DNA from 4 places in the Telluria sp. ZT3P39 genome. Region 4 is predicted to be linked to each of the others. Evidence: predicted binding sites of a transcription regulator. Region 4 holds the regulator's gene; each other region holds the start of a gene.
What was found. Region 4 encodes LexA, which represses DNA repair genes until DNA is damaged. Its sites were predicted from a motif close to ACTGTATNNNNATACAGT; they were not measured.

Region 1 (7,999 bases), on a different contig from region 4:
GCCAGCATCGCGGGCTGGAGCCGCCGCTTCTGGCAAGGCTCGCACGACCACCGCGGCACCGAGGCCGCACCCGGGCGCGTGGTCACGCTCGTGCCGATCGAGGACGCGACCTGCCACGGCATGGCCTATCTCGTCACACCCGAGGAATTCGCCCACCTCGACCACCGCGAAAAGAACGGCTACCTGCGCCTGGCCACCGGGATCAGCTTCGACGATGGCGGCGCGGCGGAAGGCATCGTCTACATCGCCACGCATGAGAATGCAGCCTTCCTCGGCCCGGCCAGCGAACGCGATATCGCGCGCCAGATCGCCAGCGCGCGCGGACCGAGCGGGCCAAACATCGACTACCTGGTCGCGCTGGCGCAGGCCTTGCGCGAGCTGGGCAAGCCGGATGCGCATGTGTTCGAGATCGAGCGCCACCTCGCCGAGTTCCGGCAGCCGAAAAACGGCTGATTTTGCCCGGCGGGCGCGGTGGACTCCGCTAGAATTGTGTGCGCGACAGGTTGCGCCCGCAGCCTGTCTTGACAACACGCGCGTGCAGGCCACGCGCCATAACAGGAGAACAGGGAATGTCGAAAAAGATGCTGATCGTGCTGTGTGGATGGATGCTGGCTGCGATGCAACCGGTTGCGGCGCAGACCAGGGCTGCCGAGCCGGCGGTGCAGTATGACGCCGAGCTGGCCAAGTCCCTCGGCGGCGACGACCAGGGCATGCGCAGCTATGTGCTGGTCATCCTCAAGACCGGTCCGAAGAAGGTCGAGGACAAGGCCGAGCGCGAGAAGATCTTTGCGGGCCACTTCGCCAACATGGGGCGGCTGGCGAGCGAGAAGAAGTTGGCCGTCGCCGGTCCGCTGGACGGCAAGGAGGGCCGCAGGGGGATCTTCGTGATCGCCACGCCCGACATCGACCAGGCCAGGAGCTATGTCGAGACCGACCCCGTCATCATCAGCGGTGTGATGGTGGCCGAGTACCACAAGTTCTACGGCTCGGCCGGGCTGATGGCGGTGAACGACATTCACAACAAGATTCAAAAGAAAAAATAAGGCTGGCTGGGGGGCTGGCTGCCCCCATTGGCGCAAGGGGACCTAGAACAAATCCAGCTGCCCCGCCCCATTCCCACCCTGCTTGACTGGCCTGGCCGGCACCACCAGCGGCTTGCGGAACTGCGAGCCATCGAGCCTGCCGAAACGCCCGCGAAACTCCCCCATCCCCAACCGCTCCACCGCCTTGGTAAAGCGCTGCCGTATCAGGTCGGCCCAGATACCCTCGCCGTGCATGCGCTTGCCGAAATCGCTGTCGTAGTCCTTGCCGCCGCGCAGGTCGCGCACGCGGTTCATCACGCGCTGGGCCCGGTCGGGGAAATGGGCTTGCAGCCATTCCTGGAACAGCGGATTGACCTCGTTCGGCAGCCTCAGCACCACGTAATGCGCGCCGACCGCGCCGGCGTCGCGCGCCGCCTCCAGGATCTTTTCGATCTCCGGCTCGGTGACGAAGGGGATGATCGGCGCCACGCTCACGCTGACCGGGATGCCGGCATCGGTGAGCGTGCGGATCGCGCGCAGGCGGCGCGCCGGGGCGGCCGCGCGCGGCTCGAGCGTGCGCGCGATCTGCGGGTCGAGCGTGGTCAGGGTGATGGCGGCGCAGGCCTGGCCGCGCGCGGCCATCGGAGCGAGCAGGTCGATGTCGCGTTCGATCAGTGCGGACTTGGTGATGAGCCCGACCGGATGCTGGCACTCGCTCAGCACTTCGAGCACCTGGCGCGTCAGGCGCAGCTCGCGCTCGCAGGGCTGGTAGGCGTCGGTGTTGACGCCGAGGGCGATGTGCTCGGGTACATAGCCAGGCTTGGCCAGCTCGCGCCGCAGCAGCTCGGCGGCATTGACCTTGGCGAACAGGCGGGTTTCGAAATCGAGTCCGGGCGACAGGCCGAGATAGCTGTGCGTCGGGCGCGCGAAGCAATAGATGCAGCCGTGCTCGCAACCCCGGTAGGGGTTGAGCGAGACGTTGAAGGGGATGTCCGGCGAGGCATTGCGCGACAGGATGGTCTTGGCGTGTTCGTCGGTGACGACGGTGCGGAAGACGGTGGGACCGTCGTCGTCGCGCTCCCAGCCGTCGTCGAATTCTTCACGGTCATTGACCTCGTACCGGCCCTGCATGTTCGACACGGCGCCCCGCCCCTTGCGCGCCGCGAGCGGGCGCGGGCCGAGCATCGGCTGCTCGTCCACAGGCTGGCGTTGGGTGGGTTGGTCGCGGTCGGGCACGTCGGCTCCATACTGTGTATTTATACAGTATTTTACGCCCAGGCCATTCAGAACTCAAGCGGGGCGCGTGTTGTGGTGTGCATCCGCCACGTACGCGGCCTGCTGCTGCACGAAGCTCTCGAAGGCATCGAGCAGCGGCCGGAACGCGCTACCGTCGCCCTCCAGCTGCCCCAGCGCCAGGGCCGCCGCTTCCAGCGACGACAACTGGTGCGGCGCATGCGCCTTGCGGATGCGGTAGTTCGACGGCGCCACGTCCACCAGCGCCAGCCGGGGCAAGCGCTGCAGGGCCGGGTTCAGGTAGAGCATCTTGCGGCTCTTGCGCCAGGTCGCATCCAGCACGACCAGCCGCGCCCGGTCCGCGTCGAGCGGCACGAAGGGTGGCGGCGCCGGCAGGTTGGTATCGCCCGGCGTTTCCGGATACAACAGCACCGGCACCCGGCCATCCGCATGCAGCAGCGCGCCAAGGTCCGCCGGGCCGAAGGCCTCGCCCACCGCCAGCGTGCTGCCCGCGACACTCAGGTGCAGCAGGCGTGCGCTGTTCTTCGCATTGGCCACTTCCAGCGGATGCTGCAGCACCAGCAGCGCCGCCCGCGCCTCGACGCGCGTGATCCAGCGGCAGATGCAGGCCGATTGCGCGCGCAGGCAGGTGGCGCAGCGTTGGCGCGCCGTGGCGGGCCCGGGCGGCTCCTTGCTCATCCTGTTCCTTCTGTTGTAGACAGCTTCGCATCATAACCGCCCGCGACCAGCTGCGACGGCCCCGTCCAAACATGATCAACTTTGCACGACGCAAAAATTTAGCTCAAGAGTTGGCTAAACGGATATTGCTCTGGTCTCTATGCGTACCTAGAATCAATTTATGCCTTACGGAAATTATTCCGGATCGCATATTCATTCGCACGCAGTCGAGACAGAGTCACCATGCACCCACGCCTCACGCTTCGCAATTTCGCGGCCACCGCCCTCCTCGCCTTAGGCCTGCTCCCCGGTATCGCCGTGCAGCAGGAGTTGCAACTTGACCACAGGATGAACGAGCACATCGTCCAGGTGCCGGCCGGCGCAGAGCAGCGCGCGATGCTCGAGACCACGGTGTTCCAGCCGAACGGCCCGGGCCCCTTCCCGCTCATCATCATCAACCACGGCAAGGATCCCGGCCGCCCGAGCATGCAGCCGCGCGACCGCTTCTATCACATGGCCACCGCCTTCGTGAAACGCGGCTATGCGGTGATGGTGCCGATGCGCCAGGGCTTCGCCAGTTCCACCGGCCGTTACCGCGACCATGGCTGCAACATGACGGCCAACGGTTATGCCCAGGCCGACGACATCGCCGCCACCCTCGCCTATGCGCGCCGGCAGCCCTGGGTCGACGCCGGCCGCATCGTGGTCGCCGGCCAATCCTACGGCGGCCTGGCGACCATTGCCCTCGGCACCCGCGAGCTGCAGGGCGTGCGCGGCCTGATCAACTTCGCCGGCGGCCTGCGCGACGACAGCAACCGCTGCGCATGGCGCTCCGCGCTGGTGTCGGCCTTCGCCGACTATGGCTCCAAGGCGACCCTGCCGACCCTGTGGATGTATGGCCGGAACGATTCCCTGTTCGGCCCCGAGCTGGCGCAGCGCATGCACGCCGCCTTCGAGTCGGCCGGCGGGCGTGGCCGCCTGGTCGAATTCCCGTCCTTCAAGCGCGATTCGCACGGCATGCTGGCCAGCCGCGACGGCGAAAAGATCTGGCTGGCCGACACCATGAACTTCCTGCAGCAGGTCGGCATGCCGACTAAAGTGCTGCACGAGGTGCCCCCGCCCCCTACCCCGGCCCGCACCGGCTTCGCCCGGGTCGACGACGTCGATGCCGTGCCCTTCCTGTCCGAGAACGGCCGCCGCGCCTACCAGGAATACCTGGGCAAGATGACGCCGCGGGCGTTTGCCGTGTCGCCGAGCGGCGCCTGGACCTGGGCCGAGGAAGGCGAAGACCCGGACGGCCGCGCGCTGGCCACTTGCACCGCCAAGAGCACCGAGCCTTGCAGGCTGTATTCGATCGACGATTACGTGGTGTGGAATGGGGATCTCGACCAGGCTGCCGAAGCGGCGGTCACGGCATCGGTGACGCCGGCGCAGAAACTGGACGCGGCCAGCTCGGCGCCGAGCACCTCGATTGGCAGCAACAAGGCCACGAATTAGGTGTTGTAGGGTGGGCGGGTCTTCCCGCCCGCGCGTTCAAATTACCTAAACTAATACGCGCCGTGGTTTGTTGACGTGCGTTGAACGCGCGGGCGGAGAACCCGCCCACCCTACGAAGGGCAGCAGCGTTTGCGACAAAGCGCAAACCGCCCCCCTCCCCGAGATCCGACAATGGCCCTGACGCCATTTCCGGAGAATGTCATGGTTCGCATCGTTCATGCCCTGCTTGCACTGGCCGCAATCGGCGCCTGCGCGCCGGCGACCGCGGCCAACAACTATCCCGTGATCCTGGTCCACGGCTTCCTCGGCTTCGGCCCCGACACCTTCGAGCACAGCGGCTTCAATTACTGGGGCGGCTATGGCGACATCGCCTCGCACATGCAGGTCTACCGCGGCCCGCGCACGGTGTTCGCGGCGGTGGTCGGGCCGGTCAGCTCGAACTGGGACCGCGCGGCCGACCTGTACGCGCAGATCAAGGGCGGCTGCGTCGACTATGGCGCGGCCCATGTGCGCCGCTACGGCACGCCCGGCCAGCAGCAGCGGCCCGCCGGAAAATGCTGGGCCGCCGACCCCAGGAACAACCCGCAGGGCTACCCGCTGGCGCTCTATCCGGCCTGGGACGAGCAGCATCCGATCCACCTGATCGGCCACAGCCAGGGCGGCACCACGATCCGCGCGCTGGTCGAATTGCTGGAACACGGCTCGCCCGAGATCGAGGGCGGCCACACGCTCTACGCAGGCGGCAAGACCGGCTGGGTGCGCAGCGTGACGACGATCGCGGCGCCGCACAACGGCACCACCTATGCCGACGCGGTAATGAGCGCCAATCCCGCCCTGAGCACGCCCTTGCAGGAGGCCTTGCGGCACCGCTGGGCGCAGTGGGAGCTCTCGCCCGACGGCGCGCGCGGCTTCAACCTGTGGGCGCGCACTTCGCCCGATATCTATTACTACTCGGTGGGCACGGTGGCGACCGAAGCCGGCAGCTGGTGCTGCAACGGCACCGACCGCGCCGTGGCGCCGGTGCAGACGGTCTCGAACCAGTATGCGCGCCAGGACATGATCCCCGTCTTCAAGGGCACGGCCGGCGAATGGATCGTGCCGTCGAACTTCCAGCATGGCCTGGGCGGCTATACCCAGGCCGCGCCGGGCCGGGTGCAGATCGGCAGCGAGTGGTTCCCGAACGATGGGGTGGTCAATACGGTGAGCATGCGCGCGCCCTTCGGGCACCCGGTGCGCGACTACGACGGGCGCTCGGTGAAGGGGGCGTGGAATTACCTGGGGGAGTACCGGGGGTATGACCACTTCGATATTCTCAACTGGCCTAACGGCGGGCCGTCGGCCAACCCCTTGTATGAGCGGGTGAGCGATATCATTTTTGGCTTGTGACCGGGCTGGACGGGCGCCTGCTTCCGTGGTCAGTGCACACTGCGCAAACTGCGCGCCAGATCCGACAAGCGATACGGCTTGCTCACGAACGTGAAATCCCCCAGCTTGTGCTGGTCCAGCTTGAGCGCCGGTTGCGGGTAGCCCGAGGCCAGCATCACCTTGACGCTTGGGTAGTTCTCGCGCGTGTATTCGGCCAGCTCGATACCGTTCGGGCCACCCGGCATGACGATGTCGGTAAATAAAATGTCGACGTCGCGGCTGGCCAGCAGGTTCATCGCGTCCTGGCCGTTGGCCGCGGTCATCACCTCGTAGCCCATGCTCATGAAGAGGGCCGAGGCCACGTCCAGCAAATCGATCTCGTCCTCGACGATCAGCACCGTTTCGGAGTCGCCATGCGCCGCCTGTTCGCGCTCGAGCGTGGCGACGGCCGGCAGGTAGATCGTGATCGAGGTACCGCGGCCTTCGGTGCTCTGGATGACCACCTCGCCGCCCGACTGCTTGATGAAGCCGTACACCTGCGACAGCCCCAGGCCCGTGCCCTTGCCCATTTCCTTGGTCGTGTAGAAGGGCTCGAAGGCGCGCTGCACGGTTTCGGGCGACATGCCGGTGCCGGTATCGGTGACCGAAATGCAGACGTAGGAGCCGGGCTCCAGCCCCGGGACTTCGCCCTCGCACAAGGTGACCGGCGCCGTGTCCAGGGTCAGCCGGCCGCCCTCGGGCATGGCGTCGCGCGCATTCACCACCAGGTTGAGCAGCGCCGATTCGAAGCGGGCGGCGTCCACCACCGCGCTGCCGGCCTGCGGGTCGAGGTTCAGCTCGAACTCCATGCCCGAATGCGCGGCGCGGCGCAGCACCGATTCGAAACCGGAGATGACGCGGTTGATGCTGCGCGTCTCCGGCTGCAGCGGCTGCTGGCGCGCGAAGGCCAGCAGCTGCTGGGTCAGGGTGGCGCCGCGGTCGATCGCGCGGCGCATGCTGTCGAGGGTCTTGGCCTCGGCGCCGCTGTGGCGGCTCATGCCCAGCACTTCGAGGCCGCTGGAGAGCACCGACAGCAGGTTGTTGAAGTCGTGCGCGATGCCGCCGGTGAGCTGGCCGATCGATTCCATCTTCTGCGACTGGAACAGTGCGAGCTGGGCCTGTTCCAGCGCTTCGGCGGCCAGCTTCTTTTCGGTCAGGTCGCGCGTGATCTTGGCAAAGCCCATCAACTGGCCGTCGTCGCCGTGGATGGCGTCGATGATGACGTGGGCCCAGAAACGGGTGCCGTCCTTGCGCACGCGCCAGCCTTCGGCCTCGTAGCGCCCGACCGTGGCGGCGGTCGACAGCGCGCGCACCGGCATGCCGGCCCCGCGGTCTTCGGGGGTATAGAAACGCGAGAAATGGCTGCCCACGGCTTCATCGTAGCTGTAGCCCTTGATGCGCTCGGCCCCGACGTTCCAGTTCGAGACCACGCCTTCGGGCGAGAGCATGTAGATCGCGTAGTCGGTCACGCCCTGCACCAGCAGGCGGAAGCGCTGCTCGCTCTCGCGCAGCGCGTCCTCGGCCAGCTTGCGCTGGGTGACGTCGCGCGTGATCTTGGCAAAGCCCAGCAGGTCCTGGTGCTCGTCGTAGATCGGGTCGATCACCACGTGGGCCCAGAAGCGGGTGCCGTCCTTGCGCACGCGCCAGCCCTCGGCTTCGTACTTGCCGTGCTGGAGGGCCTGCGCAAGCGCGCGCGCCGGGAGGCCGCTGGCACGGTCTTCGGGGGTGTAGAAGCGCGAGAAGTGCTCGTTGAGGATCTCGTGCGGCTTGTAGCCCTTGAAGCGCTGGGCGCCCGCATTCCAGCTGTTGACGTGGCCGGCCGGGTCGATCATGTAGATCGCGTAATCGCTGATGCCGGCGATCAGGTACTGGAACCGTTGCTCCTCTGTCAGAGAGGGCTTGGCAGGTTGGTGCGTGTTCATGTGCCGGGCACTTCCATATTTATTGCAGCAAATGTCTTATCATATCGCTCTTGGGCAATATTCTCCGCACGCCTGGCTCGTCTATGCAAGAAATTATTGGACAAGCGGCCAGCTTGCCGGTGGATTCGCCGGAATTGACGCTACAATGCCAAACTGTAACGCCCACGCCCTTTTCGTTCGCATATGACCCAGGCCTCCCCCGACATCCTCGACCTCCGCTCCTGCGCCAACGAGCCGATCCGC
Region 2 (7,999 bases), on a different contig from region 4:
CTTCTGGTACCTGTGCGCCGCGCGCCAGGGCCATGCGCGCGCCCAGTTCAACCTCGGCGTGATGTATTCGGCCGGGCAGGGCGTGCAGCGTGACCTGGTCGAAGCCTATGGCTGGCTGCAGCGTGCCGGTGGTGCTGGCGTGGGGGCGGCAGCGGGTTATTTGAAGAAGATCGCGGTGCGCATGGAGCCGCAGTTGTTGGCGCAGGCGCAGGGGTTCGTGTAAGACGAGCGGGCGGTTCAAAGGTGATTTGAACGCGCGGGCAGGAGACCTGCCCACCCTACTAGCGCGGCCAACGTGTTTCATGTAGGGTGGTCGGCTATGCCGACCGCGCGTTCAACCAGCGCGTGATCGGCCGGGACATACCTACAACAACCCGCTCCACGAGACGCCCATGAAAAAACTCGCCCTCCCGATGCTGCTCGGCCTCGCAGCCTTCGCCGCCCTGCCTACGCAAGCCGCCCCACAGACCGCCAAGCCAACGACCTTCGACCGCAAAGCCTACAGCATCGACCATAAAAAGTTCGTGCTGCCCAACGGCCTGACCCTGCTGGTGCATACCGATAAAAGCGTGCCGGTGGTCGGCGTGAACATGTGGTACCACGTCGGTTCGCGCAACGAGAAGCGGGGCAAGACCGGTTTCGCCCACCTGTTCGAGCACTTCTTCTTCAACGGTTCCGAGAACTACCCGCGAGGCTTTCGCGAAGCGATGGACGACCTGGGCGCGAACAACCGCAACGGCACCACCAACACCGACCGCACCAACTTCTTCGAGGACGTGCCGGTGTCGGCGCTGGAACGCACCCTGTTCCTCGAGTCGGACCGCATGGGCTTCCTCGGCAACTACATCTCGCAGGCGATGCTCGAGCGCGAGCGCGGCGTGGTGCAGAACGAGAAGCGCCAGGGCGAGAACCAGCCTTACGGGCGCGTGCGCCTCGAAGTCTCGGCCAAGATGTACCCGTATTCGCATCCATACTCGTGGTCGACCATCGGCAGCATGGAAGATCTGCAGGCCGCCTCGCTGGAGGACATCAAGGAGTGGTACCGCACCTATTACGGCCCGAATAACGCGGTGATCTCGCTGGCCGGCGACATCACGCCGGAGCGCGCCTATGAACTGGTGAACAAATACTTCGGTGCGATCCCGCCCGGTCCGCCGCTGCCGCGTACCGAAAAATGGATCCCGCAGCTGGACCGCCACATCCGCGACGAGATGGAAGACCACGTTCCGCAGGTGCGCATCTACCGCAGCTGGCACGTCTCGACCTGGCGCGACGCCGACACCCAGCGCCTGAACCTGCTGGCGGCCGTGCTGGCCGGCTCCAAGAGCGCACGCCTCGACAAGCGCCTGGTCTACGAAAAAGGCCTGGCCACCAATGTCTCGGCCTATGTGAACGACGCGGAGCTGGGCGGCACCTTCAACCTGGTCGCGACGGTCAAGCCGGGCGCCGACCCCTTGGAAGTGGAACGCGAGATGGACCGCGTGCTGGCCGAGCTGCTCGACAAGGGCCCGACCGCGGCGGAGCTCCAGCGCGTGAAGACGCGCGAGCTGGCCGATTTTTCGCGCAGCCTGGAGCGCGTGGGCGGCTTCGGCGGGCGTTCCGACGTGCTGGCCGAGAGCATGACTTACGGCGGCAAGCCGGACGCCTACCTCGACCGCCTCGAGATGTTCGCCACCAGCACCCCGCTTGACGTAAAAGCCGCCGGTAACCGCTGGCTGCGCGCCAACCACTACACGATGACGGTCAACCCCTCGCCGAAGCTGGCCGCCGCCAAGTCGACGCTGGACCGCAAGCAGCTGCCTGGGCTGGGCGAGGCGCCCGACGTGAGCTTCCCGACGCTGCAGCGCGCGCAACTGAAGAACGGCCTGAAGGTCGTGCTGCTCGAGCGCCATTCGGCGCCGATCGTCAACGTCGCGCTGGCGGTCGATGCCGGCGCCGCATCGGACACCACCGCCAAGGCCGGCGCCGCCTCGCTGGCGCTGGACCTGCTGGACAAGGGCAGCAAGACGCGTGACGCCTTTGCCTTGAACGACGCGCTGGAAAACCTCGGCGCGCGCCTGTCGACCGCCACCACGCAAGACCTGTCGCTGGTGCGCCTGCAGGGCACCTCCGCCAACCTGGCGCCTTCCCTGAGCCTGATGGCCGACGCCGCGCTGGCGCCATCCTTCCCGCAAGACCAGTTCACGCTCTCGAAGGGCCGCCGCCTGGCGAACATCGGCCAGGAAAAGGCGAACCCGAACAGCCTGGCCCTGCGCCTGGTGCCGGGCGTGCTGTACGGCCAGGAGCATGCCTACGGCAAGCCTGCCACCGGTTTCGAGGCCAGCGTGCAGGGCATCACGCGCGACGACCTCGCGGCATGGCATGCCGCCTGGTTCAAGCCGGGCAGCGCCACCATCGTCGTCGCCGGCGACACCACCATGGAGAAGCTGCTGCCGGCGCTGGAAGCGAGCTTCGGCCGCTGGCAGCAGGGCAGTGCACCCGCCAAGAAGATGGCCACCGTGCCGGCCACCGCGGGCAAACGCCTGATCCTGGTGGACAAGCCGGACGCGCCGCAATCGACCATCGTCGCCACCCACGTCTCCCTCGCCTACGGCCAGCCGGAAGACCTGGCGATGGAACCGGTGATGCAGAACTTCGGCGGCATCGCCACCTCGCGCCTGAACCGCAACCTGCGACTGGACAAGCACTGGAGCTACGGCACCAGCGCGCGCCTGCTTGACGTGCGCGGCCAGCGTCCCTTCATCGTGGTTGCACCGGTGCAGACCGACAAGACGATCGAGGCGATGAAGGAAGTGCAGAAGGAGCTGCGCGGCGTGGCGGGCGAGCGTCCGCTGGTCGGGACCGAGTACGAGTCCATCATGCGCAACATGACGGCGCGCCTGCCGGGGCGTTTTGCTACCCTGGATGCGCTGGAGTCGGCGGGGCTGTCGACCGTGAACCACGGGCTGGCCGACGATTACTGGAACCGCTACGCGCCGAACGTACGCGCGCTGACGGCGGCGCAACTGGGCGGGGCCTCTAGCAAGTTCATCAAGCCCGACGAGGTGGTGTGGATGGTGATCGGCGACCTGCGCAAGATCGAAGCGGGGGTGCGCTCGCTGGGGTGGGGCGAGGTGTCGGTGGTGGATGTGGACGGCAAACCGGTGCGCTGATTGTTCATGTGTTGTGAAAAAACCCGGTTCTTGAACCGGGTTTTTTATGCTCTGATGGCTGCGCTAAGGAATTGGCTCCCGGCGGAGGCCGGGACCCAAGTTCGGCGCGTACCAATCACGCATCCTTGCACCACTTTTGAACCGCCTCAAACGCGCAACCCATCCCGTGCTCAATCCAGCGATAGTATACTGTATGCCCATACAGTCCGATTGCTCACGATGGAACTCAACGACAAGCTGGAAATCCTTGCCGACGCCGCGAAATACGACGCGTCCTGCGCCAGCAGTGGCGCGCCGAAACGTGGTTCCGAGGGCATGGATGGCCTGGGCGCCACCACCGGCATGGGCATTTGCCACAGCTATACGCCGGATGGGCGCTGCGTCTCGCTGCTCAAGATCCTGCTCACCAATTTCTGCGTCTACGACTGCCAGTACTGCATCAACCGCCGCAGCTCGAACGTGCCGCGCGCCCGCTTCTCGGTCGACGAAGTGGTCAAGCTCACGCACGACTTCTACATTCGCAACTACATCGACGGCCTGTTCCTGAGCTCGGGCATCATCCAGTCGTCCGACTACACGATGGAGCAGCTGGTGGCGGTGGCGCGCCAGTTGCGCGAAGTGCACAACTTCCGCGGCTATATCCACCTGAAGACCATCCCCGATGCCGACCCGCTGCTCATCGCCGAGGCCGGACGCTGGGCCGACCGCCTGTCGGTCAACATCGAGCTGCCGACCCACGACAGCGTGAGCCGCCTGGCGCCGGAGAAAAACGTCCACACGATCAAGCTGGCGATGGGCTCGATCCGCCGCAAGCTCGACGAAAAGGCCGAGGAGCCGAAGGCGCCCGCTTTCGCGCCGGCCGGCCAGAGCACGCAGATGATCGTCGGCGCCGACGCGAGCGACGACCAGACCATCCTGAACACGGCCGAAACCCTCTATGGCAGCTACAAGCTCAAGCGCGTGTATTACTCGGCCTTCAGCCCGATCCCGCAAAGCCCGAAGAGCGTGCCGCTGGCGCCGCCGCCCTTGCTGCGCGAGCACCGCCTGTACCAGGCCGACTTTTTATTGCGCGGCTACGGCTTCACGGTGGGCGAACTCATGCCCGAAGCGGGCAACCTCGCGCTCGACGTCGACCCCAAGCTGGCCTGGGCGCTGACCAACCGCGAGCACTTCCCGATGGACCTGAACCGCGCCGACGAAACCATGATCGCGCGCGTGCCCGGCATCGGCCTGCGTAACGCCCGGCGCATCATCGACCTGCGCCGCATCCGCCGCGTGCGCTGGGAAGACCTGTCGCGCCTGCGCTGCAGCATGAAGAAGCTGGCGCCCTTCATCATCACGGCCGACTACAAGCCGGTGCAGGGCGCAGCCAGTTCGCACATCCTGCGCCGCCACCTGGCCGATGCGCCCGAGCAGATGAACCTGTGGCCGGAACTGCAGGCAGCATGAACGGGCCGGCCGCCATGGCCGCGCGCGGCCAGCCGCTGCAGGTGAACGGCTTCGGCGAGTGGCGCGCGCAAGCGCGCGAACTGCTCCGGGCAGGCGTGCCGCCCGAAGCGGTCACCTGGAATACGCCGGATGCCGCCGGCAGCGGCGACCTGTTCTCGGGTGCGCCGGCACCTGGCCTGCAATCGCAGAATGACGCCATCCCACCGCAACAGGCGCAGTCGCCGAAACAGGCCGCAACCGTCGTGCCGCGCGCCTTGCTCGAGATGCTGCAGAAAGCCGCCTGCTTCCGCGCCCCCGACCGCTGGGCCTTCCTCTACCGGGTGCTGTGGCGCTGGCAGCAGGGTGAGCACGACGTGCAGTCGCCGGCCGACCCGGACGGATCGCGCCTGCATGGCATGGTCAAGGCGGTGCGGCGCGAGGAGCACGACATGCATGCCTATATCCGGTTCCGCGAGCGTCCGATCGAGGCCGGCGCGCCGCGCTTCGTGGCCTGGTTCGAACCGGCCCACGACGTGCTGCCGCAGGTGGCCGGGCATTTCGTGGCGCGCATGGGCAAGACCAGCTGGATGATCGCCACGCCCGAGGCCAGCGTGCTCTGGGATGGCGCCACGCTGCACAATACCGGCCCCCTGATGTCGAGTGCGGCCGACCTTGACGATGCCGGCGAAGCCCTGTGGCTCACCTATTACCGCAGCATCTTCAACCCGGCGCGCGTCAATGCCCAGCTGATGCAAAGCCACATCCCCTCGCGCTTCTGGAAAAACCTGCCGGAGGGCGCGATCGTGCCCTCGATGGTGAGCCAGGCCGAACTCGGCGCGCGCAAGATCGGACAGGTAGAGACCCTTGGCCGCAAGAGCGGCGCCACCATTCCCATCTCCGCCGAACGGGCGCAGCCCGACCGCGAGCAGCCCTCCAAGCTCGACGAATGCCGGCGCTGCGAGCTGTGGCAGTACGCCACCCAGGCCGTCCCCGGCGAAGGGGCCGAGCGTGCGCCGATCATGATCGTGGGCGAGCAGCCGGGCGACCAGGAAGACCTGGCCGGCAAGCCTTTCGTGGGCCCGGCCGGCAAGCTGCTCGACCGCGTGTTCGCCCAGGCCGATGTCGACCGCAAGACGGTCTACCTCACCAACGCCGTGAAACACTTCAAGTGGGAGCCCAAGGGCAAGCGCCGCATCCACAAGACCCCCGCCCAGCGCGAGGTCGAGGCCTGTCATTACTGGCTCGAGAAAGAGCTGGCGGCGGTCAAGCCCAAGGTCATCGTCGCCATGGGCTCCACCGCGCTCAAGTCGGTGCTGGGCAAAGGCACGGTCACGCTCAAGGACACGCTCGACAAGCCAGTCTGGCACGAAGGGCGCTGGGTGGTGACCATTTACCATCCGTCGTATGTGCTGCGCGTGCCCGACGAAGCGGCCAGGCAGGAGGCGTTTTCAAGCATGGTGCGAGGATTGCAACTGGCGCACGACCTGCTGGTGCAGCCCGTTCAATAAAACATCGTTCCAGCGCTTGGAACAAGCTGTTGCGCCGACGACGCAATTTGTAAATTTCTTCTTGTCGAACTCGTCACATTTTCGTGAATTTCCACTTTTGTCCCGTAAAATTTCCGTACGGCACTAATTGCTGAGCCGTTGTATGGCGCTATTTCCGCCGCCAGCAACGCGCCCACCGGACCTTCACGAGATTCCCATGACACCTGTACTTTCCCGGCTGCTGCCGGTTTCCGTTCTATTGCTGGCCATGTCGGCCGCTCATGCCGACGAGGCCGCGCCCGTGGCCCCATCGGCGGCGCTTGCCGTCACTTCCACGGTGACCCTCACTTCGCAATACGTCTCGCGCGGCATGCGCCAGAGCTGGGGCCGTCCAGCGCTGCAGGCCGGCGTCGACGCGGTGCACGCGAGCGGCTGGTCGGCCGGCACCTGGGCCTCGACCGTGAGCGACCGTTTCATCGAAGGCGGCCACGTCGAATGGGATCTGTACGGCGGCTATACCGGCACGATCGGGCCGGTCGGCGTCAGCCTGATGGCCTTCCACTACCGCTATCCGGGCGCGAGCCTGGCCGGAATCAAATACGACTACACCGAACTGGTGCCGGGCGTGAGCTACGGCCCGTTCTACGCCAAGTATGCCCGCACCGTGTCGCGCGATTTCTTCGGCATCACGAACGCACGCGGCACCGGCTACCTGGACATCGGCGCCAACCAGGACCTGGGCGGCGGCTACACCCTCAACCTGCATCTTGGCGACGGCCGCGTGGCCGGCAGCGGGAACGACATCTGGAACTGGCGCGATGCCAAGGCCGGCGTCACGAAGTCGTTCGACGGCGGCTGGAGCGTCGCCGGCGCGTACACCCGCGCCTGGGGCGCCACCGATGCCTACGACCGCTACACCACCGGCGTGCCGCGCGCCGGCGGCGCCCTTGCCATCTCCAATCCCGCCAAGGGCACGCTCGCCGTGAGCCTGGCCCGTACTTTCTGATAAGAGACCACCATGCCTGACAAGACGCAGTCCCGCCGCTCGCGTGGCGTTTCCCTTTCGCTGACCGCCAAGATCTGCGCAACCGCCACCGCACTGGTGGTGCTCAGCCTCGGCGCCACCTCGGCCTTCATCGGTATCAAGAGCAGCCGCAGCGCGGAGGAGGCCGCGTTCGAGCAGGCCCGCACCTCGGCGCGCGAAGCCGCCGCGGCGCTGGAAGGCCGCATCGGCGCCAACCTGACCGTGGTGCGTTCCGTGTCGGTCGCGTTGGAAGCCACCCGCGCCTCGGCACTGCCGCTGCAGCGCGACCAGGTCAACGACATCGCCTGGAATACGCTGCGCGCCAATGCCGATTTCGTCGGCATGTCGATCACCTTCGAGCCGGATGCGCTCGACGGCAAGGACGCGGAGTTCGCCGGCAAGGCGCCCCACTACGACGCCTCCGGCCGCCACATGCCGTACTTCACCCGCGGCGCCGACGGCAGCCCGAAGATCGAGCCGATCGTGTTCCTGCCCACGGCGGGCGCCAACGACTGGTATGACATCCCGAAGGCCAGCGGCAAGCTGCATTTCACCGAGCCCTATCAATATCCGATGGACGGCAAGAACGTCCTGCTGGCATCGGTGGCGGCGCCGGTCAAGGTCGATGGCAAGGTCATCGGCGTGGCCGCGGCCGACTTCCAGCTGACCAGGCTGACGGCCATCCTGGCCGGCATGAAATTCATCGAAGGCGGTTCGCTGGCGCTGGTCTCGAACGGCGGGCTGTACGCCAGCCACCCGATCGCGGAGCGCAACGGCAAGAAGGCGGACGAGCTGCCGGCAGCCGCGCTCGACGCCGTCAAGAACGGCAAGGCCTACCAGTACATCGACACCAAGGGCATCGTCCACATTCTGCAGCCGGTGCGCCTGCACGCGGACATCGCGCCGTG
Region 3 (7,999 bases), on a different contig from region 4:
AGCATCTTCCCGTAGGCGCCGGCGAGCTCTTGCAGTGGCGCGCGCAACGCCTTTACGTATGACTTGCCGTCCACTGCATCCAAGAGCGAAGCTAAGTCGACGAACAGGACCTTGTGCGGATCGCTGGCCTTGAGAAGCATGTCGCGCATGTCCTTGGCTATCTGACCCAGCCGCGAGGTGCGCCGGGCCCACTCGGGCAAGTTGAATACCATCGCCACCAGGCCACGGGCAGCTTCAAGCGGGTCGGTGGCGCCAGCGTTTTCGCCAATCTCAGTCAAGAGTTTGGAGATGCCTTCGAGGATCCGACTCTTGTCCTCATCGATAGCCACCCAACGCAGCGAGAACCGGTGAGGGTCTTGCAGGCACTCGTCGATGTCGAAGTCGGTAAGCCGCGGCACGAACATCCCATCCTTATAAACGGCGATGTTGGCCTTGTGGGCAAGCAGAAAGGCCGTGAGGACCACCGGCTGAATGCCCCGCTTCATGCCGAAGCGAGGCTCGCTCCACTGCGCGTAGATTTCATGTGCTCCTACACGGGAATTGACGTCGGAAAAGAGCGCGCGAGTGGTCTTCCAAAGCGGTACGAAGTCCTCGGCGAAACCATCACCGGGAGGCATGCAACGCCACGCACCTGAGGCGTCTTGGCGATGTAGCTGTGTGCTTTTTAACAGCGTTTCATAGAGGCCGCGCTCGGCCGGGAAGCCTTCGAAACCCAGAGCCTCTTGGCCTTCAGCGTTAATCATCGCGTGCAGAAGCTCGCGACGGGCCTTCACGCTGTTGCTCGAGACACTGTCGCGGTTGACTAGCTCGCTCCAAACTCGGGGCGCATCCACGAAAAGGTCGTCGGCGAGTAGGGACGCCTCGGGGGAGAGCTTCCCTCCTGGCTCTACTATCTGATGCTCGCCCTTATGCCACTTTGCTCGGGACATAGCAGCTTGCAGTTGGTCCTCAAGGTCGGCCCGCGTCGCCGCCAACCGCGCGTAGACCTCGCGACGGGCGACAGCGTCGCCGGAAAGTTCATGCCTCTCTTTGACTTGCTCCAACGCCACCAGCTCAGCAGCGAGCTCGGTAATGCGAGCATGGTTAGTAGGGATGCCTACCATCACAGGCCAAGGGCGAAGCCTTGAGCAATTCGCCGCTCGAACGCTTGCGTCTCGCTGACTCATTCCCTTGCTGGGGAGAGCCAAAATAAATGCCCCAAACTCGCCCCTTTTAGGTTGAAAGTTAGTGGCTAGTTTTTCGGCCTGCTCGATGCTGCAGAGCGAGAGCTCCATCCAGCGCATGGTGCCCGTCTCGTGATAATGACGTTTGGCCACTACTGGATGCAGGCCCATGAGCTGCGCAAGCCAGACGTAATCAATGCCAGGCGAGGCAGCCATGGCTTGGGCGATAGCTGCATCGATGTCAAAGTCGCTGCCCTCGAACACCGACCAAGCGCCGGTATAGCTCTTAAATAATACGACCTTAAGCGAGCTGAGCTTTTCCAGCGCGGCGGCGAGTTCCTCGTGCGTCTTGTCGTAAAAAAGGGCGCCAATCACGGCAGGGTCGGCCACCAGGCCGGAGCCGTTGCGGAACAAATCAATCACTGCGATGTTCTTGATCAGCGACACGAGCAACGCGTCGCCCGTCTTGGCCTCGGCTCGCTCGACTGCTTCGACGGCCTGCGACCAGCGATGCCCATCGGGAGAAGCAAGGATCGCCGGTTCCAAGTTCGATCGCAGGTAGTCCCAGTAGTCGCTCGGACGATACCAGCTCGCTTCGCTCTTGAGCGTTGAGTTCAGATAGGAACGGAAGCCATACGGCTCTACTGATGACAAGAAGCCGAACGTGCTGCGCTCGTTTTGTCCAAATTGTCGCTTGGAAATCGGGCCAAGCAGCGCGGCCATGGCCGGGTGCAGCGGCCAGCAGGCCTCCAGAGACTGGGCGAAGTGCTGCCCCACTGCGGGGCGGCGCGAACGAATCGCCTCAGCGATAGTATTAGACGCGTCGCGCATCCAAGACGGGCGCTCCTTGGCCTCGATCGCACGGCCAATGAGCTCGACGACTTCGTCGCTCGCGGCGACGAACGGAAGATCAACGTAGCGGCCCTGGATCTTTGCCCAGTCGTCGCGAGTATCGATGCCCAGGCGGGCCGAATACTGCGCGAAGGACTGATGCAGCACGCCTACGACCACTAAGCGCCCTTCGGAACGAGCGGCCGCCTCGGCAAGCTCTTGGAAGAAGTAGACGTCATCACCGGAGCCTAGGGCGGAGGCTTCCAAGAACTTGCCCATCTCGTCGATGATAACTAGCACGCCATCATGCGGGCGAGTTCTAGCCTCTTCGAGAAGCTCTGCGATTAGCGCTTGTGCATTCGGCTTGCTGCGACCATCGACAGTTTTTCCCCGCGCGCGGCGCAGCGCGGCATGCAGCTCTGCCACGACGCTGCCACGCCGACCAACGGTCGGGACGAGCAGCCAGCCTTTGTGGACCGGGAACGCCTTATCGAAAGAGGGCTTGGAATCCAGGCGCAAGGCTTCACGCGCTTTTGCCCGAAGATTCTTGTCGGGATGCAGCACACTTGCCAAGGCGACGGCTAATGAGCTCTTGCCCCCTCCGAACGGTCCCGTCCAGGTAAAGCATCGTTGGTTGGTGCTGGAGAGCTGCCTGCACATGCCATCGACTACGGAAGAAGCAGTCGCGTGGCAGATGTAACCGGCAAGCGCGTCGGCGCGGCCAATGTCGGCGTCGACGCGGATGGAGCGCTGGTATTGGTGCGAAATCTGGACGATGTCCGAAAGCGCCTCTCGCTTTTGATCAGTCATAGGCGCGCCTAATCATGTTTTTCACGTCTTCCTTAGACAGATCCTTGCGGTGAATTTGGCGAAGGCCAGCCGAATCGGTCCATTCGACCTTGCGTCCCGTGAAGTCCGAGAGAGTAATCAGTCGTTGGGCGATTGACTCCTCGTCGAGCTTGAAGACCCGTCCTGGCGAGCCCTCCGCGTAAGCCACGGCTTCGAAGGCCAGCGAGCTTTGCCCCTCGGCTGCTCGATTCCAAAAGTCGATTAAGGCATAGGCGAAGATGCCGTTGTGAAGCGAGGCCTTTGGGCCGCGCCGAAAAGCGTATTGGCCCTTATGGACCTCTTGCAAAAGGCCCAACTCGCCCAAGAGTGGCTCAGCGAAATCCTCAGGAGAGCCGCCCGCGGCACGCGGCGCGTAACTGCGAAGGCACGTCTCCAAATCCCGCGAGATCGTCGAGGCCGACAACCGATGTTTCGGGTCTATCTCGCGCGCATAGCGGGCTAAAGGATCTTCTAGTTCTTGGCGGGTGAAGGTCGGAGCCGTCACATGATTGAACAACCAATGCCACGTCGTCGAGCGAAAGCAGCGGCCCGCGAGTTGCCAATGGGCAAGCCAAGCTGTCGATGGGCTCTCAGCGTAGGGATCGAGCCCGCCATCATTCAGTATCTCCTCAGCAAGGCCTCGAATGCGGAAACTGTCGCCATCCTCGAACATCACGCCGCAAGCTAAGGCCCAATGGCGGATTGATGCCACCATGTTCTTGCCTACGCCGAAATCTGCAATGGACTGTTCGTGGGAAAAAGTCGACTTAGAGATCAACCCGTCACTCGCTTGGTCGAACAACTTCTTGAGCCACATTTGACGCAAGGGAAATGTCTCGTGGCCCGAGAAATGGACGGACGCTCCTCGACTAAGTTTAGATATGGCATTCATGGTGACAGTTTAACTCGAACTGGTGGATTCCGCCAGTTCGGGCAACTCAAACTACTGTAAAAATACACAGTAGTTAATCTACCACAAACGCTGCCCTACCAGTACCTACCAAGGGCTTCTAATCAGCAAAATTACTTACAAGTAAATTTTGTTGATTAAAACTCCGAATGTCACATGTCCCGACTGAAAAAGAGATGATCGGAGCAGGATCACCCTGGGCCGAGTAGAAGTGTGCAGAATGTAGAGAGACCTCAGACAATCAATTTATTTCGGGTGTGTAGCGAACCCAACGCTTTGCGCTTGCTCAAGTTGCAATTGACGAGACGCTTGAATAATGTCATTTGATCGACCATTTGGACTGCAATAAGACCTAAGCTAATAAAGCTAATCACTGTGCTCTTGCCCCTAGCGGTGGGAGGTGTGCTTGCGTACCACTGGAATCAGGTCGTGGCTGATAAAGCCATATATCGCCTGAACGAACCGATGCTGATTTCGTCGACCAAGGGCGAATCCTATTACATGATTCCCACCAACACAGTGCTGCAGTTGGAGAAGGGGTTTTCAGAAGGGCATCAGCTCTACACTGTTCAGGTTTTTGCTAAGGGAAAATTACCCGCAACTCCGGTCCCAGTCGGTGCGCCGACCGAATCTCTCTGGCTCTATCCGATAGGTACGGAGGATGTCTCAACCATTTTGAAACAGTCCATTCTTTCCCAGGACGATCTAGTCCGAGTACTTAAAGCACGCAAAATAACGCGCGCCGATCTGGCCCGGATCATTCGGGACTGGAAAGACAGTTGAACAGCAGAACCACGAAGCACCGGCCAGACGTCTACGTCATGAAGGATGAGTTTCGAACATCACGGGCGAAGTACTCGGCGTGCCGGTGAGGCAGTACGCCCTTGTCAACGCAACTTGAAGCACATTGCCCGCGTATTTGAGTGCTTCCCGCCGACTGCCATTGAAAATGGTGCAACGCCAGTCATCGGCTCATCGGGGGAACCACCCAAGCCCGGAGCCACTCCTCGGAATGTTGCGACCAAGGACGCGGACGTGAAGGCGATTACGCATTTAGTCCAGTCAGGAGAGGTTCCGAAATGAGGCGCAAGGTTACGCTAAAAATTCACGCCGCTTCTTCACGAGTTTGAATCCAAGCTCGATGATTTGCATATGAAGAGGGACTCATTCCTCAACCATCTGATCGACCGCGAGCTCCCACACCTCGAGAATGACCTTCAAGGCAAGCATCTGCCGGTGTTCATCAGGCGCTTCGTTGCCCGCTCACTCAAGCGGCTAGGCTGCTCGCAAATCAACGTCCAGCTCGATTCCACTACTGCTGAACGCGTTGATGAGATAGCGCTCGCGACAAATCTAGTGCGCGATTCGTTCATCAATCGCCTGCTGTATTTTTCACTCGGTAGCGACGTGCTTCTTCAATATTTTGAAGTGCCACCTGCCAGCCAAGCCGCGTGCCAGCACGGCCGCTCGACAAGCCACTTTCGCGCACTATACGAAATACACGCCGATCCTCTTTCTTACCTGCGAAGCGCCGTCAGGGCCAAGCAGGGAGTGGGACTATATGCTGCTCCATTGCCGCTCGAGCTGGCTGCTTTCGAATGCTACCTGGACGAAGAGACCTTTTGGGAGAAGTATCGTGTCCAAGAAAATGGCATAGATTCCACAAGTGATTTGCTGCAGTCATTTGAACGCACGGTCTACGAAGCGCAGCTCAGTCCTGTTCTGGAATCGGCCTGACGACCAGGAACTGATAAAACATCGCACTGATGAAGCAGATCCCAGCGCCTGTCAGTAAGGCTGGAACGAAGGACCATGTCTGCGCGATATAGCCAGTCAGGATCGGTGCAAGCGCGCCACCGAGGAAGCCGCCGAAGTTCTGGATCGCCCCCAGTGAAGCAATGCGGCTGCGCGGCGCTACTGCCGTGGCGAGCGACCATGAGCAGGCCGACGAAGCATTGGCTAGGAAAATGACAACCGAGATGCAGGCGATAGCCACAGTATTGCTCTCGACAAGTGCAGCCGGGATCGTAAAGGCCACCATGCCCAACATGGACGTTACTACCGCCTTCCGACGACTCGACACGGGCGAGACTGCATTGCGTGTCACACGATCGGAAGCCCAGCCAGCTATTAACGCGCCTGCGAAGCCGCACATGAAGGGGATAGAGGCCGCTACACCTGCGTATGCCAAATCCATATGGCGCTCGGTACGAAGGTAGCCTGGCAACCAGGTCAGGTAGACCCAGTTCAGATAGACCGAGCCGAAAAAGCCGAGCAGCATGCCCCAGGTGGCGCGATATCGAAACAGCGCGCGCCAAGTTGCGGAGCTCGTTTTCGGCGCAGCCTCGGTTGACTGGCCCTCGTCGAGATAGGCACGCTCGGCATCCGACATCTGCCCGCGGACCGGATCGCGGTAGAGCGTGACCCAAACGATTGCTGCGACCAGACCCATCCCGCCCGTTATAAAGAACGCCCAGTGCCAGCTCGTTGCAAGGATTAGCGGTGACAAAAGCAGCGGTGCAAGTGCGACGCCTAGCGGCGACGCCGAATTATAGATACCTGTAGGCGTGCCACGTGCGCGCAATGGGAACCAGTTACTGACAATCCTTGCTGCCGCCGGAAACTGTGGCGCCTCACCGATACCGAGCACGATACGCGCGATCACGAACCAACCGAAGGTCGACACAAGGCCCCCTGCCGCTTGCGCCAGCGACCACACTACGAGGCCAATGCCGAGCAACCAGCGCGGTCCGATTTTGTCAACTAGCGCGCCTACGGGCAGTTGGCACAACGCGTAACTCCATGAGAAGGCGGACAGCAGCAGGCCCATTTGGCCGAGCGAGAGTTCAAGGTCGGCGCGGATGTACTCGTTAGCGACCGCGAGGGTAGCGCGGTCAAGGTAGTTGATGACGCCGGTGACGACTAACAGTACAAGGGCCAAGGTTTGGCGACGGCGGATTCGTGGAGGCGTGACTCCGTAAGCGGGGAAATCGTTCATTTCAAGATGCTATCAAATGAACGTTGATAGAGGGAAAGATATTCTGCTGTTGTGAGATACGTTCCTTGAGGCTCTCTTCGGCTAGTTCGACGATGCCAAGCTCAAACGAGAGCCAAGCTTACGTGACTCTCGTTCGACGCATTAATTGCTTACGAACACGTCCCGTAAGCGTAATACCCTGCGGAAGTCCTCCTCACATCCGTATACGCCGTCGTCATGTAATACCCCAAATACTGATTCGAATTCACCGCATACACCTGCCCATCCCCGCCGATGTATGCCCGCCCCGCTGCCACATGCGAGTAGTTACTGGTGTACCAGGAGCTGCACGTGAACGGCGCCGCTACATTCCCCCCGACGATCTTGTCGATCATGGTCTTGATCGCCACCATCTGCCCGCCGCTTTTGGCCGGGAAGTTCACGTCGTCATGCCCCCACCAATCCCAGCAGCTGCCCGGATTATTGAAAGTCGTCGTCGCCTGCGGATACAAGACGACGATCTTGTTCGTATCGGCCCAGCGGTTGTAGCCGGCATTCTGGTAGAAGGCGGTGCCGACGGCCGCGACGTTCTGCATGCAGCCGTGGAAGGCCACGTGCAGGCGGCAGGATTGTCCTGCGGCGCAAGCAGCGGGCACGTAGGCATAGCCGCTGCTCGCCATCCCGTGCGTGTTCGGGTTGCGGTTACCCCAGAAGGCGGCTTGGTCGAAGTTGATGAAAGTGCCGCTCAGGGTGCTGACGTTCTTCGCGCTCAAGGGCCCGTAAATCCATTTGAGGATCTCGCCCGCGGTATCGAAGTTGCAGTTATTGACGTACGGCGAGCCGTTGACGCTGCAGCCGCTGCCGAAAAAGTCGGTCGGGATGGAATGTTCGGCTGTGAGGTTATTCTTGTAAGTAATATTTGCCGCAGGGAGATAGTTGCCATACATCGTGTGCAAGTCGTTCATCACCGGCTGCTTCACCGTCGAATCGATCGTCCCGGACAGCAAATACACCTTCGACGCCGCCATGTTGCTGGTCGGGTCGATATAGCCATTACCCGACCAGGTGTTCACCACCGACAGCAGGTAAGGCAGGTTGCGCGAGGCGGTGTTGAGCATGCACGGGCCGACCGAGATGGAGACACTGCCCTGCGAGCAGTAGACCGGGCCGCCGGCGATGATGCCGGCGCCCTTCTTCACCGTCTTCGAATAGGCGAAGTGCATCTGCGCCGCCATGTGGGCGCCGGAGGAGAAGCCGGAGACCGACACCTCGTTGACGCTGACGTTGTAT
Region 4 (7,999 bases):
AGGATTTCTGGAGAAATGCGCTGCTCTCGCCAATGGCGGAAACCGGGGCGCGCACGGTCAAGCCTTTCTTGCCTGCAGCACTGGCGCAGCATGTGAAGTATTGAACACATTGAATTCTTTTTTGTAATCAGCAGGCCAGTTTTAGGAGCGCACCATGTGTGGCATCGTCGGCGTCGTCTCGCACAATCCCGTCAACCAGCTCTTGTATGACGCGTTGCTGCTCTTGCAGCACCGCGGCCAGGACGCTGCGGGCATTGCGACCAATCACAGCAGCATGTTTTCGATGTACAAGGCCAATGGCCTGGTCCGTGACGTGTTCCGCACCCGCAACATGCGCTCGCTGCAAGGCAATACCGGTATCGGCCACTGCCGCTACCCGACCGCCGGCTCCTCGAGCGAGGAAGAAGCGCAGCCCTTCTACGTCAACGCGCCCTTCGGCATCACGCTGGCGCACAACGGAAACCTGACCAACCAGGCGGTGCTCAAGGACGAACTGTTCCGCAACGACCGCCGCCACATCAACACCGATTCCGATTCCGAGGTGCTGCTCAACGTGCTGGCCCACGAGATCCAGGAAGCGGCCGACGGCTTCAACCTGAACAAGGAAGCGGTCTTCAAGGCCGTCGCGGCAGTGCACCGCCGCGTGCGCGGGGCGTACGCCGTCGTGGCCCAGATCTCCGGCCACGGCATGCTGGCCTTCCGCGACCCCTTCGGCATCCGTCCGCTGTGTCTGGGCATGAACGAGACCGAAGGCGGTACCGAATACCTCGTCGCCAGCGAATCGGTGGCGCTGGAAGGCCTGGGCTTCCGCTTTGTGCGCGACATCGCGCCGGGCGAAGCGGTCTACATCGATAACGACGGCAATTTGTCGGAACAGCAGTGCGCCGAGAACCCGTCGCTGAATCCATGCGCCTTCGAATACGTCTACCTGGCGCGCCCGGACTCGGTGATCGACGGCGCCTCGGTGTATGCGACCCGCCTGCGCATGGGCGAATACTTGGCCGACAAGGTCCGCGCCGAGATCCCGGACGGCGAGATCGACGTGGTCATGCCGATTCCCGATTCCTCGCGTCCCGCCGCGATCCAGCTCGCGCTGAAGCTGGGCATCGAATACCGCGAAGGCTTCATCAAGAACCGCTACATCGGCCGCACCTTCATCATGCCCGGCCAGGGCATGCGCAAGAAGTCGGTGCGCCAGAAGCTCAACGCCATCGCCTCCGAATTCAAGGACAAGAACGTGCTGCTGGTGGACGACTCGATCGTGCGCGGCACCACCAGCCGCGAGATCGTGCAGATGGCCCGCGAAGCCGGTGCGCGCAAGGTGTTCTTCGCTTCGGCCGCGCCGCCGGTGCTCTACCCGAACGTGTATGGCATCGACATGCCGACCCGCGACGAGCTGATCGCCCACGGCCGCACCACCGAAGAAGTCTGCCGCGAGATCACCGCCGACCGCCTGGTCTACCAGGACGTCGACGCGCTCAAGCGCGCCATCTCGGACGTGAACCCGGCGCTGAAGAACTTCGAGGCGTCGTGCTTCGACGGTATCTACGTGACCGGCGACGTGACCCCGGAATACCTCGACCGCCTGGAGTCGGCACGCCACAAGCCGAGCCCGAAGCGCGACGAGGACGACGTGACCACGCACCTGCACCTCAAGGCCCCGGCCACCGAATAAGCCTGATGGTTCAAGCGAACTCCCATGAGCGATAGCAAGTACGGCTTCACCACCACCATCCTGCACAACGACCGCCGCAAGACGGTCGAGCAGGGCTCGCTGCACAAGCCGGTGCACACCTCGGTGGCCTTCGGCTACAACGATGCGCGCCAGCTGGCGGCGGTCTTCCAGGGCAAGGAGCCGGGCTTCCGCTACGGCCGCCAGGGCAATCCGACGGTCAGCGCGCTCGAGGACAAGATCACCACGATGGAAGACGGTGTCGGCACCATCTGTTTCGCTACCGGCATGGGCGCAATCGGCGCGCTGTTCCAGGCGCTGCTGCGCGCCGGCGACCAGATCGTGTCCTCCTCCTTTTTGTTCGGGAATACGAACAGCCTGTGGCAAACGGTGGCAGCTCAAGGCGTCGATGTCGCTTTTGTCGATGCGACCGATGTGGCGAACGTGGAAGCGGCGCTGACCCCGGCCACCCGCATGGTGTTCGTCGAGACCATCGCCAATCCACGCACGCAAGTGGCCGACCTGGCTAGAATCGGCCAGTTGTGCCGCGAACGCGGCATCCTCTACGTGGTCGACAACACCATGACCACGCCCTACCTGTTCCGCCCGAAGGCGGTCGGCGCGGGCCTGGTGGTCAATTCGCTGACCAAGTCGATCGGCGGGCATGGCAATGCGCTGGGCGGCGCCCTGACCGACACCGGCTTGTTCGACTGGCGCGGCTACCCGCACATCGCGCCGAACTTCCGCAAGCAACCGAGCCAGGCCCAAGGACTGGCCCAGCTGCGCGCGAAAGCGCTGCGCGACTTCGGCGCGGCGCTCGGCCCCGAGGCGGCCCACCATATCGCGGTCGGCGCCGAGACCCTGGCGTTGCGCATGGACCGCACCAGCAGCAATGCGCTGGCGCTGGCCCGGCTGCTGGAAGCGGACGAGCGGGTCAGTGCCGTCCACTATCCGGGCCTGGCTTCGCATCCGCAGCACGCCATCACGCAAGAGCTGTTCCGCGCCGCCGGTTCGCTGCTCAGTTTCGAACTGGTCGATGCGATCGATCCCTTCGATTACCTGAACCGCCTGACGCTCGCCATCCCGGCCAGCAACCTGGGCGACACCCGCACCCTGGTGATCCCGGTGGCGCACACGATCTTCTTCGAGATGGGGGCGGAGCGCCGTGCCAGCATGGGCATCGCCGAGTCCTTGATTCGTGTCTCGGTGGGCATCGAGGACACGGACGACCTGCTCGCGGACTTCCGCCGGGCGCTCGACGCGTAGGCACGATGCCGCTATGATGGGGATTCGATTCCTCATCCGTAAGCGCCCATGAAGACCACGCTGTTCTGCCTCTCCCTCCTGTTCTGCGGCAGCGCCTTTGCCGGCGAGCTGGAAGATGCCCACGCCCTGTTCGCGAAGAAGGACTACGCCCAGGCCATGAAGCTGTACACCAGGCTGGCCAATGGCGGCAATGCCGAGGCGCAGCAGGCGCTGGGCCAGATGTACTGGTATGGCGAAGCAGGGCAGGTTGACGAGGCGAAGGCCGAAGCGCTGTTCAGGAAATCAGCCGCCAAGGGCAACAAGGTGGCCGCCGCCTCGCTCGAGGTGATGGACCAGCGCGTCAAGCGCCGCAAGGAGATCGATTACTGGGTCAGGGGCTATGACGGCGAAGACCTCAAATCGGGCGAGTTCCGCTGCACCGCGCCGCGCATTCCGGCCATGTCGAAGATTAACGCCGACATCGACCGTATCGGCGCGGCCGTCACGAGCTGGCAGGAGTGCTACAACAAGTTCGTCACCAACCTGAACGCGGCCACGCCGCTGACCAAGCGCATTCCCGCGGATATCGCCAAGCTGATGACCAAGGACGAGACGGAGAAGTCGAGCGCCTACCTGACGCAGTTGCAGTCGAACCTGACCGAGGAAGCGAAGGTGAGCTCGCAGCTGGTGCTGGCCGACTTCGCGGCATGGCGCACGGCGACCGAGGCCTATGTGTCCGAGCACAACGCGATGGTGAAGAGTTCTTCGGATGCGAAGAAGTTGAAGTGATGGGGTAGGGTAATGCGAACCTGGATCCCGGCCGGGATCCAATTCGGATGTGCAAGGTTAGCGCAATTAGTGCCAGCTACGCATCAAGCCCACCGCCAGCCCCTCGAGCGCAAACTCGTCTTCGGGGGTGACCTGGATGACCTTGAAGTCCGGGTTTTCCGGCAGCAGTTCGACCACGTTGCCGGTCTTGCGGTAGCGCTTGACCGTGACTTCGTCGCCCAGGCGAGCGACCACGATCTGGCCGTTCTTGGCGCTGTCAATCTTCTTGACCGCCAGGAAGTCGCCGTCGCAGATGCCGGCATCGCGCATCGACCAGCCCTTGACCTTCAGCAGGAAGTCGGGCCTGGCCGAGAACATGGCGGCATCGACGTTATAAGTGGCTTCGACGTGTTCCTGGGCCAGGATCGGCGAACCGGCGGCGACCCGGCCGACCAGCGGCAGCGACATCATGAGCGCGGCAGGCACCAGCGGGACCTGTTCGACGGAAGCGCCGATCAGGCGGATGCCGCGCGAGGTGCCAGGCGAAATCTCGATGGCGCCCTTGCGCGCCAGCGCCTGCAGGTGTTCTTCGGCGGCGTTGGCCGACTTGAAGCCGAGTTCGGCCGCGATTTCGGCGCGGGTCGGGGGAAAACCGGTGTTCTCGATCGCTTCCCTGATCAGGTTCAGGATCTGTTCTTGCCTTGCAGTGAGCTTGAGCATGGGTGTGTTAAGGCAATCCGTTGTGTGAGTAGACTGTATTTTTGTACAGTATTCTTCTGCGCGCAAGGGAAAACACGGGAAATATGTAAAAAAATTGTGCAGCGCGGTCCCGGGCGTGGCAAAAACCGCGCGCTCTGCCGGACTCATCGCGGCAGCGAACCACACCCGGCTTTCCAAACCGGCCAATCTCGGGCTATAATGTCCGGCTTTCCCTTCCCACACTCGTCTTGACGCCGAGGTGGGCATTTGTTTAAACGTCCTTAAGGAGTAATGCATGCGTCATTATGAAATCGTTTTTATCGTCCACCCGGACCAAAGCGAGCAAGTCCCGGCGATGATCGAGCGTTACAAGGCCACGGTGTCGAGCCGCGGCGGTAACATTCATCGCGTGGAAGACTGGGGCCGTCGCCAGATGGCTTACCAGATCCAGAAGCTGCCGAAAGCCCACTACATCTGCCTGAACATCGAGTGCGACAACGAGACCCTGGTCGAGCTGGAAACCGCATTCAAGTTCAACGATGCCGTCCTGCGTCACCTGACCGTCAAGATGAAGAAGGCTGAAACCGCACCGTCGCCGATGATGAAATCGGTCCAGCGCGAAGACGCAGCCAAGAGCCACCGCGCCGAAGCCGCAGCACCAGCTGCCGCTCCAGCCGCAGCGGCCTGATTGTTGAACCGGTTTTTCCAGGGAATCCCGAACACAAGTGAACCAGTAGCGTGAACGAACTGCGGCTCGTGGCGACCATCGCCGAGCGTGACGTGTTGCGTTACACCCCGGCCGGCGTCCCCATCGTGGGCGCCATCCTGATGCACAGTTCGCAGCAGGAAGAGGCAAGGGTAGCGAGACTGGTCGAGTTTGAAGTCACCGCGCTGGCCGCGGGCGAGATTTCAGGCAGGTTTGCCGGCGCCGAACTCGGCGCGGCCTACCAGTTCACCGGATTCCTGGCACGGAAGAACCGCAACAGTAAAGCCCTGGTGTTTCACATCATTGATTTCAGTGCCGCCTGAAGCGGCATTCATTTAGATAGATACAGGAGCCTAAAATGGCATTCGGTAAAAAGTTCGACAAAAACAAAGCCAAAGAAAAACTGAAGCGCAAACAGCAGAACCCGCTGTTCAAGCGCAAGAAGTTCTGCCGCTTCACCGCAGCAAACGTGGAACAGGTCGACTACAAAGACGTCGACACCCTGAAGGACTTCGTCCAGGAAAACGGCAAGATCATGCCGGCACGCCTGACCGGCACCAAGGCGCACTACCAGCGCCAGGTCGACACCGCGATCAAGCGCGCACGCTACCTCGCGCTGCTGCCGTACACCGACCTGCACCACGGTTAATCCGCGGCATACAGATCAGAATTTCTGGAGAAAAATATGCAAGTTATCCTTTTGGAAAAAGTTGTTAACGTCGGCAACCTGGGCGACGTGGTCAAGGTCAAGGACGGTTACGCACGTAACTTCCTGATCCCGCAAAAGATGGCACGCCGTGCTACCCAGGCCGCTGTGGCCGAGTTCGAAGTCAAGCGCGCAGAGCTGGAAAAAGCGGCAGCTGAAAAGCTGTCGGCTGCCCAGGCGCAAGGCGACAAGCTGAGCGGCATGACCGTCACCATCGGCCAGAAGGCCGGCGTTGACGGCCGTCTGTTCGGTTCGGTCACCAACTTCGACATCGCCGAAGCCCTGACCAAGCAAGGCTTCGCGGTCGAGAAGTCGCAGGTTCGCCTGCCGGCCGGCCCGCTGAAGACCACCGGTGAATTCCCGGTTGCAGTCGCCCTGCACACCGACGTCGTGTCGGAAATCACGGTTGCTGTGGTTGGCGAAGCTGCTTAAGTTTCAGCTTCAAGCAGTTGTTGCATAAGTGAAAAAGCCGGGTTCGCCCGGCTTTTTTTTATTGCCAGAATCTACCCAATTATTTCAGCCGCGTGACCGGAAAAGGTATAATGCCCGCCATGAATTCCCCATCCGATCCGCAAGTCGACTCGCTGCGCATCCCCCCGCATTCCATCGAAGCAGAGCAGTCCGTCATCGGCGGCCTCCTGCGCGATAACGCCGCATGGGACCGCATCGCCGACTTCATGCACGCGGACGACTTCTACCGCTACGACCACCGCATCATCTTCGAACAGATGGTCCGCCTGATCAACGGCGGCAAGCCGGCCGATGTGATCACGGTCTACGAGGCGATGGTCTCGCTGGGCAAGGCCGACGATGTGGGCGGCCTGCAATACCTGAACGCGATGGCGCAGAACACGCCGTCGGCGGCCAACATCCGCCGCTATGCCGAGATCGTGCGCGACCGCGGCATCCTGCGCAAACTCATTACCGTCGCCGACGAGATCTCGGGCAATGCCTTCAACCCGCAGGGCAAGGAAGTCAAGCAGATGTTGGATGAGGCCGAGTCGAAGATCTTCGCGATCGCCGAAACCGGCGCCCGCGGCCAGCAGGGCTGGAACCCGATCCAGCCGCTGCTCACGCAAGTGGTCGAGCGCATCGACGAACTGTATTCGCGCGAGAACCAGGGCGAGATCACCGGCGTGCCGACCGGCTTCATCGACCTCGATCGCATGACCTCCGGCCTGCAGCCGGGCGACCTGGTGATCGTGGCCGGCCGTCCGTCGATGGGCAAGACCGCGTTCTCGGTGAACATCGGCGAGAACGTCGCGATCGAAGCGGGCCTGCCGGTGGCGGTGTTCTCGATGGAGATGGGCGGCACCCAGCTGGCCATGCGTATGCTTGGCTCGGTCGGCATGCTCGACCAGCACCGCCTGCGTACCGGCCGCCTGAACGACGAGGACTGGCCGCGCCTGACGCACGCCATCCAGAAGATGAACGACGCCCAGCTCTACATCGACGAGACGCCGGCGCTGAACCCGATCGAGATGCGCGCGCGGGCGCGCCGCCTGGCCCGCCAGTGTGGCAAGCTCGGCCTGATTATCGTCGACTACCTGCAGCTGATGCAGGGTAGCCAGCCGGGCGATAACCGCACCGCCGAGATCTCGGAGATCTCGCGTTCGCTCAAGGGCCTGGCCAAGGAATTGCATTGCCCGGTCATCGCCCTGTCGCAGCTGAACCGCTCGCTGGAGCAGCGCCCGAACAAGCGCCCCGTCATGTCCGACTTGCGCGAATCCGGCGCAATCGAGCAGGATGCGGACGTGATCATTTTCCTGTATCGCGACGAGGTCTATAACCCCGATTCGCCCGATAAAGGAACCGCCGAAATCATCATCGGCAAGCAGCGTAACGGTCCGATCGGGGCGATTCGCCTGACCTGGATCGGCCAATACACCAAGTTTGGTAACTACAGCGGCAACCTCGCCGTCTACCAAGGCGATTAAGCCGATATTGCGCCGCGGCCGGCTTGCCGCGGACCACGCAGACCCTAGAGTTTTACAACGGAGAACTACATGTTTGGACGCCTGATGCCCCAGGAGGGGAAGTTTTTTGACCTGTTCAACCAGCACGCCGCATTGTGCGTGAAGGGTGCGCAGGAGATGGTTGGCCTGATGACCAACTTCGACGACCTGGAAATCCGCACCCACGCGGTCGAAAGCATCGAAAAACAGGCTGACAAGATCACCTACGCCTGCGTCGACCTGCTGCA

Region 1: AC56LR_RS11520 (PA0069 family radical SAM protein) is a predicted target of LexA. The motif match lies at 2,270-2,287, and genes of this name have one in related genera.
Region 2: AC56LR_RS13720 (putative DNA modification/repair radical SAM protein) is a predicted target of LexA. The motif match lies at 3,341-3,358, and genes of this name have one in related genera.
Region 3: AC56LR_RS07265 (DUF4007 family protein) is a predicted target of LexA. The motif match lies at 3,768-3,785, and genes of this name have one in related genera.

What each region holds. Positions count from the first base shown of each region.
Region 1 is NZ_JCASIH010000009.1:115,574-123,572, reverse strand. It holds gene AC56LR_RS11530 (gamma-glutamylcyclotransferase) at 1-453, shown strand, start outside; gene AC56LR_RS11525 (YciI family protein) at 570-1,043, shown strand; gene AC56LR_RS11520 (PA0069 family radical SAM protein) at 1,086-2,207, opposite strand; gene AC56LR_RS11515 (tRNA-uridine aminocarboxypropyltransferase) at 2,313-2,954, opposite strand; gene AC56LR_RS11510 (dienelactone hydrolase family protein) at 3,177-4,430, shown strand; gene AC56LR_RS11505 (esterase/lipase family protein) at 4,632-5,816, shown strand; gene AC56LR_RS11500 (hybrid sensor histidine kinase/response regulator) at 5,846-7,756, opposite strand; gene AC56LR_RS11495 (ATP-binding protein) at 7,940-7,999, shown strand, end outside.
Region 2 is NZ_JCASIH010000013.1:32,123-40,121, forward strand. It holds gene AC56LR_RS13710 (tetratricopeptide repeat protein) at 1-223, shown strand, start outside; gene AC56LR_RS13715 (M16 family metallopeptidase) at 393-3,152, shown strand; gene AC56LR_RS13720 (putative DNA modification/repair radical SAM protein) at 3,372-4,601, shown strand; gene AC56LR_RS13725 (UdgX family uracil-DNA binding protein) at 4,598-6,088, shown strand; gene AC56LR_RS13730 (TorF family putative porin) at 6,285-7,073, shown strand; gene AC56LR_RS13735 (methyl-accepting chemotaxis protein) at 7,086-7,999, shown strand, end outside.
Region 3 is NZ_JCASIH010000005.1:55,385-63,383, forward strand. It holds gene AC56LR_RS07260 (ATP-binding protein) at 1-2,804, opposite strand, end outside; gene AC56LR_RS07265 (DUF4007 family protein) at 2,797-3,639, opposite strand; gene AC56LR_RS07270 (hypothetical protein) at 4,162-4,515, shown strand; gene AC56LR_RS07275 (hypothetical protein) at 4,885-5,469, shown strand; gene AC56LR_RS07280 (MFS transporter) at 5,444-6,730, opposite strand; gene AC56LR_RS07285 (extracellular catalytic domain type 2 short-chain-length polyhydroxyalkanoate depolymerase) at 6,880-7,999, opposite strand, start outside.
Region 4 is NZ_JCASIH010000019.1:28,449-36,447, reverse strand. It holds gene AC56LR_RS16535 (CvpA family protein) at 1-104, shown strand, start outside; gene purF (amidophosphoribosyltransferase) at 155-1,675, shown strand; gene AC56LR_RS16525 (cystathionine gamma-synthase family protein) at 1,700-2,938, shown strand; gene AC56LR_RS16520 (tetratricopeptide repeat protein) at 2,987-3,706, shown strand; gene lexA (transcriptional repressor LexA) at 3,773-4,405, opposite strand; gene rpsF (30S ribosomal protein S6) at 4,680-5,072, shown strand; gene priB (primosomal replication protein N) at 5,123-5,413, shown strand; gene rpsR (30S ribosomal protein S18) at 5,449-5,739, shown strand; gene rplI (50S ribosomal protein L9) at 5,776-6,228, shown strand; gene AC56LR_RS16490 (replicative DNA helicase) at 6,348-7,733, shown strand; gene AC56LR_RS16485 (DUF47 domain-containing protein) at 7,803-7,999, shown strand, end outside.